Regions from separate parts of the Shewanella vesiculosa genome, predicted to be linked through region 2. Evidence: predicted binding sites of a transcription regulator. Region 2 holds the regulator's gene; the other holds the start of a gene.
The links. Region 2 encodes LexA, which represses DNA repair genes until DNA is damaged. Its sites were predicted from a motif close to TACTGTATNNNNATACAGTA; they were not measured.
Positions count from the first base shown of each region.

Region 1 (6,590 bases), on a different contig from region 2:
GCGATTGCCAGTGAATTTGGCATTATTAATCAAGACCGTGAATCAACTAAACTTTTACTCGCCGCTTCACAGATAAACAATGCATCCCTAATCCTCTCCATCGCTGTTTTTGATGCCAAAAACCAACTCTTTGTGACATCGCACTATCATAAAGATTTTGAAACCATGCGTTATAAGCAACCTTTGGCTAACTTGGTTGGAACAGAGCATGAAACCATTGGCGATACCTTAGTCATTCGAGTGCCAATAATATCTCATACTGGCTTAGAACTAAAACCGGTTACCAACATCAATCGCCAGAATGACACTAATACCGATAATGCCTCGGCAAACAATGGCATGATTGCGCCGATTTACAACAACCAACAAGAAAAAATACTCGGCTATATTTCGGTATTATTAAACAAAGAAAACGCTCTGCTTGAACAGCATAGAGCAGCAATAGCCGCATTTATTATCGTGTTGATTGGCGTACAGTTTAACTTATTTTTCACTTTCCGTTTAGTCAAATACGTTAACTACCCCATTACCGAAATGGTGCGAGTTGTTGCCAAAATCCGTGAAGGTAAACTCGATACTCGCCTTGAAGGAAATCTGATTGGCGAGCTCGATCTGCTTAAACGGGGTATCAATGCAATGGCAGGATCATTGTCTGAATACCACGATGAAATGCAGCAAAACATTGATCAAGCAACCTCAGATTTACGCGAAACACTTGAACAAATTGAAATTCAGAACGTAGAACTCGATATAGCTAAGAAACGAGCGCTTGAAGCAAGCCGGATAAAATCAGAATTTTTAGCTAACATGTCGCATGAGCTTCGTACCCCACTTAATGGTGTCATAGGTTTTGCAAGACAGCTGTTAAAAACGCCACTGCATACCAGCCAGCTCGACTACATTAAAACTATTGAACGAAGTGCCAGTAATTTATTAGGGATTATCAATGACATTCTCGACTTCTCAAAACTAGAAGCCGGCAAAATGGTATTAGAGAAAATGCCATTTGCATTGCGTGAAACCCTTACCGAAACCTTGACCATTATTGCCGGAAGTGCTCAAGAAAAAGGCCTAGAATTAGTCATTGATATCGATGCCAATGTTCCTGAAAGCGTCAGTGGTGATGCCATGAGAGTGAGTCAAATTATTACCAACTTAGTCGGTAACGCCATCAAATTTACCGACAAAGGCAGTGTGATACTCAAAATCCACTTAGTGGGTCAGGACGACGATAATATTACCTTACGCTGCGAAGTTATTGATACCGGTATTGGCATTGATGAAAGTCAGCAAGAGTATCTATTTCAGGCATTTGGCCAGGCAGACTCATCGATTTCTCGCCGCTTTGGTGGCACTGGATTAGGTTTAGTCATTACCAAACGCTTAATTAACCAAATGGGCGGCCAAATAGGCTTTACCTCTGCGCCCGATAAAGGCTCAAACTTTTGGTTTATTTTACCACTGGGGATCAGTCAATTTGAAATTGGTGAAGTGCTGCCAGTGGATGTATTGCAACATAAATCAGTATTATTGTATGAACCACGAGAATTAACTCGCGACACACTTAACCGCCGCTTAGTGTCATGGCAATTAATTATCACTAGTGTTGCCAATCCCGAAAACCTAACATCGGTTTTACAAAGTAAAAACAGCAAGTTTGATTACATCATCATTAGCTGTCATGGGTTTGCAGACAACGCAGCCTTTATTCATTTGTTACAACAAGCCAGACAGCATACTGATTGCCTTATTTTATTGCATGACTGTCTAGACCAAGACATGATAATCAATGTACTAAAAGTCAATGCAGATGTATTGCTCAACACTCCGGTTAGCGATTTTACCCTAGCACATCATTTAATCTATCCTCCAATGCCGTCAACCTTAGTGGCTTTACCTGAACAAATAAACCATGAGATTAGCAAACGCCAAAATGCATCCGTATTAGCCGTTGACGACAATATGGCTAACCTAAAGCTAATTGATACCTTACTCAAAGAGTTGGTCGATAATGTGGTCACAGTCAATAACGGCGCGGATGCGATAAAACAAGCAAACACACAAGTGTTTGACTTAATCTTTATGGATATTCAAATGCCAGGCACAGATGGCATTACCGCAACCAAACAAATTCGTTCAGGATCTCTCAATCGAAATACGCCGATTATTGCCGTTACTGCACATGCTATTGCAGAAGAACGTGAGAACATATTAGCCAGTGGTATGGATGGTTTCCTTCCAAAACCTATTGATGAACTGTCACTAAAAAGCGTTATCAGTCGATGGATAATTAAACCGAAATTCACCCATTTTGATACTCATGTGCTCAATTGGGATTTATGTTTAACCCAGGCCAATCAAAAAACAGATTTAGCATTAGACATGTTAAAGATGCTAGTTAACTCATTACCTGAAACCACCGCAACGATTAATGAGGCATTAATTGCAAAAAATGCCGAGGTACTTGTGCAAGCGGTGCATAAACTGCATGGCGCAACATGTTATTGCGGTGTACCTACTACACAAAAACTGTGCCGGGATATTGAGTCAGCATTAAAGCATAAAATTGCCATTGATGACTTAGAACCTGAAATACTAGAGTTACTTGATGAGTTAACTAAGGTAGAATCAGCAGCAAATCAAGTCATAAACCAGCTATCAGTGGATATACCCCATGACCAGTAAATCCGGTTTTTTCAAACGCCTAAAAGCGTTATCGTTACCTCAGAAGCAGCTTTTTGCTTTAGCATTGTGCCAACGAATGTTGCCTAACTACCAATTATTTTCTGAAGTGTGTGAATTTGGCCAACCGCAGGTGCTCAGTACAGCCTTAGAGTTACTGTGGCAAAGCCAGTATGACAAAAAACTTAAGTTCAATATTGACGTGCATTTGCAACGCCTTGATGAAAATACCCCAGATCCTAGTGAATTTGAAGCCTATGGTGCTTACCCTGCCATGGATGCAGCAGTAGCCATTGCAACGCTAATGGGTGCTATAGACGGGAAAATTGAAGAAGATATTACTAATATTAGTAAGTTATCATCAAGCACTGTAGCAAATTACATTGAAGCAATTAGTGATGAATCATTAATGGATGAAGAACTTGATGAATTTGTATTTTCGCACCCAGTAATGGAAGAAGAAAAAGAACTACAAGGCATGTTACTCGACATTATCGAAGCTAACCCAGAAATCACCAGCGAACTGGTTAAAGGTTTACGTAAAGAGATTATCGAAGCCGGTGTGTCTAATATTGGCATTAGTCTATAGGGGCTGACTCCGATACTGCCAATAAACAACCAAGCCTGATGTTATTCAGGCTTTTTATTGAGTGTCACGCCATGAAATTTTTTATCACAGTTTCATTTTTATCCAGCCTGATAAAAAACCGATAATTGTACCTTAATCGTTAGTTATCTGGTGCAAATAGGCTCTTTCTTTGGGTTGAATGCAGTAAGTGCATTTTTACTGAACTTGAAATATTGTCATCAGCAAAAGTATTACAGGTCAGTTTGAGCCAAAAGTAAAAAATAAACACTCGTTTAACTTTAGCCTAATTGCATCCTCCTAGCAAAACGCAGTAAAGTGACCATATTGTCATTTTGTTAAGGAATTGCGTGGGATGTCCAGTATTCTTACCCCGCTAATCGCTGTATTTATCATTATGCTGCTTGGCAGTATTGTACAAAAATTGAGATTTTTGCCAGCCGACACCGATCTGATCCTCAATCAATTTGTCTACTACATTGCCTTTCCGGCAATTTTACTGATTGTATTAGCTGAAACACGCATTGAAGACATTATTCAATGGGGCTTTATTGGTGGCTTTAGTTTGGCGATGATCATTACCTATGCATTGGTGATTGCTGTGTCATTGTGGCGCAAACCTAAGCAGCAAGCCGTTGCGGCAATGCGCGCCTTAAATGCCACCTTTGGCAATACTGCATTTATTGGTATTCCATTACTGAGCTTGTTATTCCCAGGTAACAAGATCGCCTTAGTTGCCGCTGCCATTGCCAGCTTACTGTCGGTGTTTATGTTTGCCTTTGCCTTGGTCTCTATTGAACTGGCCAGCCGTGACAAAAAATCAACTGATCATGCCATCGTCATCATGGCGAATGCACTATGCAAAAATCCGATTGTACTGGGCAGCGTCATTGGTATCAGCCTATCGGCATTGCATATTACCTTACCAGAGAGTCTGGCATTAGTACTGCATCAAATAGGCAATACCTCAAGCCCTTGTGCACTATTTGCCATCGGAATGGTACTTGCTAAAGCGTTACGACATCAATCGTTCGCAAAAATGTTCAGTCTCGGACTTATAATAGAACTCAGTTTCATTAACTTACTCAAGTTATTTGTTCAGCCCTTGATTGCCTTTGGATTACTCAAATTCTTTGGCGTAGAGCATCAACTACTGATTATGGGAGTACTTTTAGCAGCCTTACCAACGGCAGCAAGCGTATATCTGTTGGCTGAACGATACCAAATTAATGCCAATGGAAGTGCTCAAGGGATTTTATATGGCACATTAATCACCTTTATCAGTTTGCCTATAATAGAAACACTTTTAAAATCCATTGCTTAATGTTCAACCGACTCTCGACGATAAAATAGTCAATAATAATTTTACCTCAACCACTTTACTGTATATAAAATCAGTATATACTGTTTATCAATACAGTGGTTTGGTCGTTTATTGACAGGAATTCATTATGCTTTGCCAACTCAGCATCAATAATTTTGCTATCGTGCGTTTTTTAGAACTCGATTTTAAAGCCGGTATGACAAGCATCACCGGCGAAACTGGTGCAGGTAAATCGATTGCAATCGATGCACTTGGGTTATGTCTTGGTAATCGTAGTGATGCCAATACTGTCAGACCTGGCGCCAGCAAAACCGAAGTGAGTGCAAGGTTTACCCTTGTCGATGTGCCTTTAGCTAAACGTTGGCTTGAAGATAGCGATCTTGATGCTGAAGATGAATGCATATTGCGTCGAACCATTAGCAGTGATGGCCGCTCAAGAGCCTACATTAATGGTAATCCAGTTCCTGTGACGCAATTAAAAGCCATCGGCCAGTTATTGATTGGTATTCACGGCCAGCATGCTCATCACGCTATGCTCAAAAGCGAACATCAATTAAACCTACTCGACAACTATGCTAATCACAAACTACTACTCGATAGTGTCAGTGCCAGCTACCAACGCTGCAAGCAAGTTGAAAACGAGCTGAAGGATCTCGAGCAAGCTCAGCATGAGCGTATTTCTCGTCAACAGTTACTCCAATATCAAGTTGAAGAGCTTAATGAATTCAACTTAGGCTTAGATGAGTTTGATGAAATAGAACAAGAACACAAACGCTTAGCCAATGGCACAGATCTAATTGAACGTTGCCAAGCGGGCTTGCATTTATTGACCGAAAATGATGATGCTAATATCGAATCACTACTCAATAAAGTGGCCACTATTGCTGATACGCTTCAAGGCTACGATGAATCACTTAGCCCGATTAGCACTATGATCAATGATGCATTAATTCAAGTACAAGAAAGCGCTAGCGAAATTGAGAGTTATTTAAGTAGTTTAGAGCTTGATCCTGAACATTTCGCCTATTTAGAAAAACGCCTATCAATGGCAATGCAATTGGCGCGCAAGCATCATGTGAGTGCTGACAAGCTAGCGCTACATCATCAAGCGCTTATGAGTGAATTAGCCGAACTTGCTGACGATGAAACTAAATTAGATGAAATAAGACAACAACTTGCAGACACCAGAAATGCTTATCTAACCAATGCACAAAAACTCAGCCAAAGCCGCAGCCGTTATGCCAAGGAATTAGATAAGTTAGTCACTCAATCTATTCATGAACTCAACATGCCTAAGGGTAAGTTTACCATTCAGATTAATCATAATCCGCACAACATTTCAGTTAATGGCTGCGATAACATTGAGTTTATGGTGACCACTAACCCAGGACAACCATTGCAACCGATCTCAAAAGTCGCCTCTGGCGGTGAGCTATCGCGCATTGGATTGGGGATTCAAGTGATCACGGCGAAAAAAGTTGCCACTCCAACATTAATATTTGATGAAGTTGATGTGGGTATTTCAGGTCCAACAGCCTCTGTCGTCGGACGCATGTTACGCAGTCTTGGCGAGTCGACCCAAGTGTTATGCGTCACCCATTTGCCGCAAGTTGCGGGTAATGGTCATCAGCACATGTTTGTGAATAAATTTAATAAAGGTGGCAACACAGAAACGACCATGCAGGCCTTGGATAAAGAGCAACGGGTGAATGAACTTGCACGTTTATTGGGTGGCGATGTCATAACCGAAAACACCTTAGCTAACGCCCGTGAACTATTGCAATAATCGTTACGCACTTATAAAAAGCAAATCAATATGTTAACGTAAAGTTAACATGGATTTACGGATAAATCATAATGATCAAAGTAATAAAGGGCTTGGGTGTTGTTGTCGGACTAATTTGCAGCTTATTAGTATTTATTGTTGTCTGTTTAGTGGCCATTAACGCTACAGACAGAACAAAGTCACCTAACACGCTTTTAGTTGAAACTTGGTTA
Region 1 covers NZ_JAACSD010000012.1:154,173-160,762, forward strand. Annotated here, with positions in the region: gene barA (two-component sensor histidine kinase BarA) at 1-2,685, shown strand, start outside; gene GW828_RS14115 (YjaG family protein) at 2,675-3,271, shown strand; gene GW828_RS14120 (AEC family transporter) at 3,624-4,592, shown strand; gene recN (DNA repair protein RecN) at 4,720-6,378, shown strand; gene GW828_RS14130 (hypothetical protein) at 6,450-6,590, shown strand, end outside.
Region 1: the regulator LexA is predicted to act here: its motif matches at 4,671-4,690, upstream of recN (DNA repair protein RecN).

Region 2 (6,590 bases):
ATTACCCATAGTTGCCACTAACCAACACACATAAATCACTAATGCGATTGTGGTTCCGCTAATGATTGCCTTAACAATGGTTTTAGCATCTTTACCGTAATATTTAACTAAACTGGGTACGTTACCGTGATAACCAAAACTGGCTAAGCCAAAAGGAATCGCAGCGAGCAGATAAGGTAAGTAACGCGACTCACCATCGGGTGATACCAGTTTCACGGTATCGATATCGATCAATAAATTACCAATGGCTAAGAAGAAGGTAATGACCATGCCACCAAGCATGATGGTGGTAATGCGATCAACCGCTTTAGTACTGACAAATACCACTAGCGCCAGCACCACGGCAAACACTAACCCTGCCACACTCTGAGGTAGACTGACCCCCAATGCCGATAAACTGTGATTAACAATCGATCCGCCACCACTGATATAAGCATAAGTTAAAATGTACAACACAAAGGCTATAGATACACCGTTAATGACTCGCCAAAACTGCCCAAGGGTTACTCGAGTTAAGGTATCGAAACTGTCACCGGGTTCAAAATGCAAGTTAGCTTCTAATAACAGCAAACCCGACATTAGCATGCAAAACCAGACGCCGAGCAACATTGCTATTGAGTAGCCAAACCACATCCCTGCACCAACAACTGGCAAGGAAAACATTCCCGCACCCACTGTAGTGCCAGCAATGATCATCGCCCCACCCAATACTGACTTACCACTAGTGCGATGCTTGGCCGCATTCATATGGTTTGCCATTATTGTCCGTGCTCCGCATCCACACTGTCTACTATGGTTTGTTTTACTGACGAACTCAGCAACTTGTTGGCATGATCTCGAATTCTGATCACTTCGTCACGATGTTCAACACTGCATAAGTAACCTAGTTCTTTTAACTTAACACTCAAGGTGTTATACAGTTTTTTGTCATAAAACTCTGGAGCGGTAATCCCGTGAAGTGCGCCTAGTCGTTGGGCCAACAAGTGACTGTCGGTTTCAAGAGCAGAACGTTCAAGCTCAGGCTTTATCGCCAGTAAATTAAAGATAATGGCATAACGCTGCAAGGTCTCACTGATCGTTTCAGCCAGAAGTAATACTTGGGTAATATGACGAGGCGTGATGACAAAGTTATCATTGTCGCTCAACAAACCTTGCTCAAGCATAAAGTCTAAAACGCCATCAACATATTTATGCACATCATCAATGCCCATAAATAACTCTGCTTTCAACAATGGATAAAAATCCATCACGATAGCATGAATGCGCGCGCGATCGCAGTCATCATAGCGCAATAAACAACTGGCAATTAATGAAGGTATCGCCATTAAATGAATAATATTATTACGATAATAACTCATGGTGATGGCAATTTTTTCATCAACAGAAATAATCTCACCAATAGAATCTTTGGTACTAACAAACTTATTTAACGACAAACAATGATCAACAATCGACTTACCATCACCCTCGGCGACCGATGCGTAATCGGTATAAGGTACGGTTTTCAATAAGGCTAAATACAGATCAAGTTGGCGTTCTAACTGACTTCTTTCTAATGCATTTTGCTCTGAGGCTAATAACACTAAACTGGTTAATGTTACCGAGCTCGCGGCGGCAGCACCGTTAATATTGGTCATCACGCGGTTAGCGAGTAAATTAACCGATGGAGTAAACCACGATGGTTTTTGATCAGGCTCTTTCGCCAGTTCGCTACGCCATTCTGGCGCTTGTTGATTTAAGAAGTGCTGTAAGTTAATCGGCTCACCAAAATTAACATAACCTTGGCCAAAGTTGCCGAGTTTACGCAGCGCACCAAATAACTGCCAAACAGATTCTTTTTTCTTTTTCTTGCCGCTTAATTCTTTGTGGTAAGTGGCCACTTCCATCACATGATCATAACCTAAATACACTGGTACTAACGTCACTGGGCGCTCTATGCCGCGAAGCACACTGTTTATGGTCATTGCCAACATGCCGGTTTTAGGCGCAAGTAAACGCCCTGTACGCGAACGCCCACCTTCGGTGAAATACTCAACCGAATAACCTTTAGCAAATAACTGATCTAAATACTCACGAAATACTGCGGTATACAGTTTATTACCATTAAAGCTGCGGCGGATGAAGAATGCTCCACCACGGCGGAACATTGGCCCTGCTGGCCAAAAGTTCAGGTTAATACCGGCCGCAATATGCGGCGGAACCATACCCTGATAATACAAAATGTATGACAGCAACAAGTAATCCATATGGCTGCGATGACAAGGTACGTAGACAATTTCATGGCCATCATGGTGAAGCTGTCTTACCTGTTCAGCACCTTTGATATTGATACCGCTATATAATTTATTCCATAACCAAGTGAGAAAACGCTCGGCAATGCGCACTAAACTATCTGAATAGTCTGCGGCAATTTCATCAAGGTATTCAATCGCAGTTTCACGAGCTTTTTCAGGAGATACTTTTTTGTTGACTGCTTCTTCTTCAATAGCCTTTTTAATTGAATCTGACTTCAATAAAGAGGCAAATAGCATTTGACGATTAGGTAATTGTGGCCCTGTCATAACTTTACGTTGGCGACGGAAATGCACTCGCGCGACACGGGTTAATTTATGCGCAATTCTTTTATCTGTACCGTGCTCATCAGCCATATGGCGCAGCGATAACGCATTAGAAAACTGCACAAAATTATGTCGCCCTAAAAATAAAATCATCAGCCACTTACGTAACCAAGTTGGGTTTTCTCTTTCAAAAACAGCCGCTGTCATGCTGTCTTCTTCCTTACCAGGAGTACGTCCCCAATAAAGACAAACTGGCACTAATTGAATATCAAGGTCAGCATTCTCACTATGAAGCGATAATAAACGGGTAAAATAATTAAGGAACTTCTCACCACTTTCACGTTTACCAAATAGAGGTTTACGCCCTTCTAAACACACCACTCGAGGTACTCTTAAACCATCAAGCTGCAACGGCTCATAAGGACTTGGCATACCAAATCCTTCAGTGATTTCGCTCAAGGCGGCAATATCACTAATAGATTCCGTTTTCATCAAATAAACCAAGGGCTTGGTCGGATCTATATTGAGGTCATCAAACGGATCATGGGGCACCACAATGGTCTGTACCATCCATTTCTGAACCCATTTTAATGCTTGTAAAAATATTGAATCTGGTTTTGACATGGTTATTTTCGCAACATAAGCCATTGTAATATTGTCGTATAGGATACCAGAAACCACCCTGCTTACACTATCTGGCCGACTTATCTTTACGTGTAAGCTCTCACTTTAAGACATAGTGCAAGATAAAAAATATATAATAACTAATAAAAACATTAATTTAAGTTACAAAAAACCAATAAAACACAAAAAATAGTTGGTTAATACTTGCACGAACACAAACACTGTATATAATGACAGTCACTGTATAAAAAGACAGGAATCATCATGAGACCGTTAACGCCGCGCCAAGCAGAAATATTAGACTTAATTAAAAACAATATCGCCGAAACAGGTATGCCACCCACTCGTGCTGAAATTGCGAAACGTCTTGGCTTTAAAAGTGCTAATGCTGCCGAAGAGCATTTAAAAGCATTAGCCAAAAAAGGCTTTATCGAGATCATGCCTGGAACCTCTCGAGGTATTCGCTTACCTCATGAAGAACAGATTGAAACCGGTTTGCCTCTGATTGGACAAGTTGCAGCTGGTGAGCCTATTTTGGCTCAAGAGCACGTTGAACAGTATTATCAAGTCGATCCGAGCATGTTTAAACCTGCCGCAGACTTTCTGTTGCGCGTTCGTGGTGACAGCATGAAGAACATCGGTATTTTAGAAGGCGATTTACTCGCGGTTCATAAAATGCAACAAGCACGTAATGGCCAAGTTGTGGTGGCGCGTGTTGATGATGACGTCACCGTAAAACGATTTGAACAAAAAGGTAATGTGATTTATCTGCACGCAGAAAATGACGATTACACCCCGATTAAAGTTGATTTAAGTTGCCAAAGCCTAACCATCGAAGGGCTTGCCGTTGGCGTTATCCGTAATGGAGATTGGTTATGAACAAACTAATGGGCATCGCGCCACGTCACCCAGGCTTATGGGTAGATTTAGCTGAAACAGAATTGCATGGCAACCAAACCATTCGCACATTACAAACAGTCACCCAAGGTGAAGCTGAGTTGAGCCAGTTGTGTAGTCAACTCGCCACATTGAGCCAACAAGGTCGATGGATTGTGTTAATTAGCCCACCACACATTGGCTATAAACATATGCTGGCAAATGCTGGCGTGAGAATGGACCGTATTTTACTGGTGCACACTAAAGACGAAGTCGAAACCTTATGGGCGATGGAAAAAGCGCTTACCAGTGGAACATCAAGTGCTGTCGTCACTTGGACAAGCTCACTTGACGCTCGTGATAGTCGTCGATTAGAAATTGTAGCTAAAAGTGCACGGGCTTTAGGTGTGGTAATTGAGGATGTGAATGCTCACTTACCTCACAAACATCAACTTGTTAGCCCTACATTAATAAATGGAACAAGTAATTTTTGCTCATTTCACTAAGCATTAACCCTTACTTACCAAGCCCTGTATTGAATTCAGGGCTTTTTTTTCATCTTTTTTCAGTCAATTAGCCAACAAAGTGATCTTGATCAATGTTTAATCTACAGCTAATGTTGTTCCCAAGGATGAAATATTATTCATCTTTAATTGGACGTGAATGACAGTGATTAAGATTACTTTCAGACAAATGAGCCAACTCAATATTGATAAGTTCAGTAGTAGGTACAAGCGTGGTGCACCGCTAATAATAAAACCGTAAACAATCTGTTTACTGCCACCAAGGTACTTTGAGGTCATCAAACTTTTTTCGGGAACCGAAAAGTTTGCATAGAGCAGAGAATTACTGTGTGACTTTTCTTTGTAATTGCTATTTGCAATGAACAGAGGAGCAGTCTTGTGAAGCAATGGTGGTATTGTTTACTGGTGGTGTTTATAGCACTTCCGCTTGGGGCATCAGAAATGTCCCTCAACATGACTCAAGGCGTGACAGATATCAGTGGTAAGGTTTATGGCCTCCACATGACGATACTTTATATCTGTTGTGCCATTGGGTTAGTGGTGTTTGGGATCATGATTTATTCAATGATTTACCATCGCAAATCAAAAGGCGCTGTTGCGGCAAATTTTCACGAAAGTACTAAAGTGGAAATAGCTTGGACCGTCATTCCTTTCATCATCTTAATCGCCATGGCCATTCCAGCCACTAAAACCTTAATTGCCATGGAAGACCCCAGCAATGCGGATCTCACCATCAAAATTACTGGGTCGCAGTGGAAATGGCATTACAGCTATTTTGATAAAGACATCGAATTTTACAGCACATTATCGACCCCAAGAGATCAAATCGATGGCATAGAGGCTAAAGGAGAGCATTATCTTCTTGAAGTCGATAAACCACTCGTACTGCCCATTAACCAAAAAGTGCGTTTTTTAATGACATCAGATGATGTGATCCACTCATGGTGGGTTCCAGCTTTTGCGGTTAAAAAAGATGCCAATCCAGGCTTTATTAATGAAGCATGGACCCGCATTGATAAGCCCGGAATTTATCGTGGCCAATGTGCCGAATTGTGCGGTAAAGACCATGGATTTATGCCAATTGTGGTGCAAGCATTATCAGAGACAGATTTTGATAACTGGTTAGTAGAGCAAAAACAACTGGCCAGTAATGCCGCTGCTGCGGCAGCAGCGTCACTGTCACAAACCTTATCTCTTGAAGAGTTAACCACCCAAGGCGAACAGATCTATCTTGCTCGTTGCGCCGCTTGTCACCAACCTAATGGTGCGGGCCTTCCAGGTGTATTCCCATCACTAATTGGCAGTCCTATCATAAAAGGCCCTATTGCAGGTCACCTCAACATCGTCTTAAACGGTAAACCAGGAACCGCAATGCAAGCCTTTGCCAAGCAACTTACCGCCCAAGAGATTGCCGCAGTGATTACCTTTGAGCGTAATGCTTGGGGCAATAATACCGGTGATGTTGTTCAAGCTGCTGATGTGAGTAATTTCTCTGGCGGCAATGAAGCAAGTACTGAAGCAAATAAGACTGAAAGCACAATGGCCGCAACAGCAACTGAGAACACCAATACTGCGACAGAAAAAGCGACTCAGGCTCTTGAAACCGTCGCTAAGGCTGTAACACCAGAGGTTGTTGCCATTGAAGATCTGCCCACCTTAACCTTGGAGCAATTAATCACAGAAGGTGAGCAGGTTTATGCCACCACTTGCGCCGCATGTCATCAAGCCACTGGTGCTGGTTTGCCAGGCGCTTTCCCTTCACTTATTGGCAGCCCTGTGGTTACCGGACCGGTTAGCGGACATATCGATATCGTTATGCACGGTAAACCAGGCACCGCGATGCAGGCATTTAGTAGTCAACTTAGCCCACAAAAGATGGCCGCGGTGATTACTTATGAGCGCAATGCGTGGGGCAATAATTCTGGCGAGGCGGTGCAACCTGCCGATGTCGCTAGCCATGGACAGTAGGGGAAGACAATGAGCACAACAACGCACGATACACTAGCTA
Region 2 covers NZ_JAACSD010000014.1:96,575-103,164, reverse strand. Annotated here, with positions in the region: gene mtr (tryptophan permease) at 1-759, opposite strand, end outside; gene plsB (glycerol-3-phosphate 1-O-acyltransferase PlsB) at 759-3,182, opposite strand; gene lexA (transcriptional repressor LexA) at 3,447-4,061, shown strand; gene GW828_RS15470 (cell division inhibitor SulA) at 4,058-4,564, shown strand; gene coxB (cytochrome c oxidase subunit II) at 4,961-6,550, shown strand; gene ctaD (cytochrome c oxidase subunit I) at 6,560-6,590, shown strand, end outside.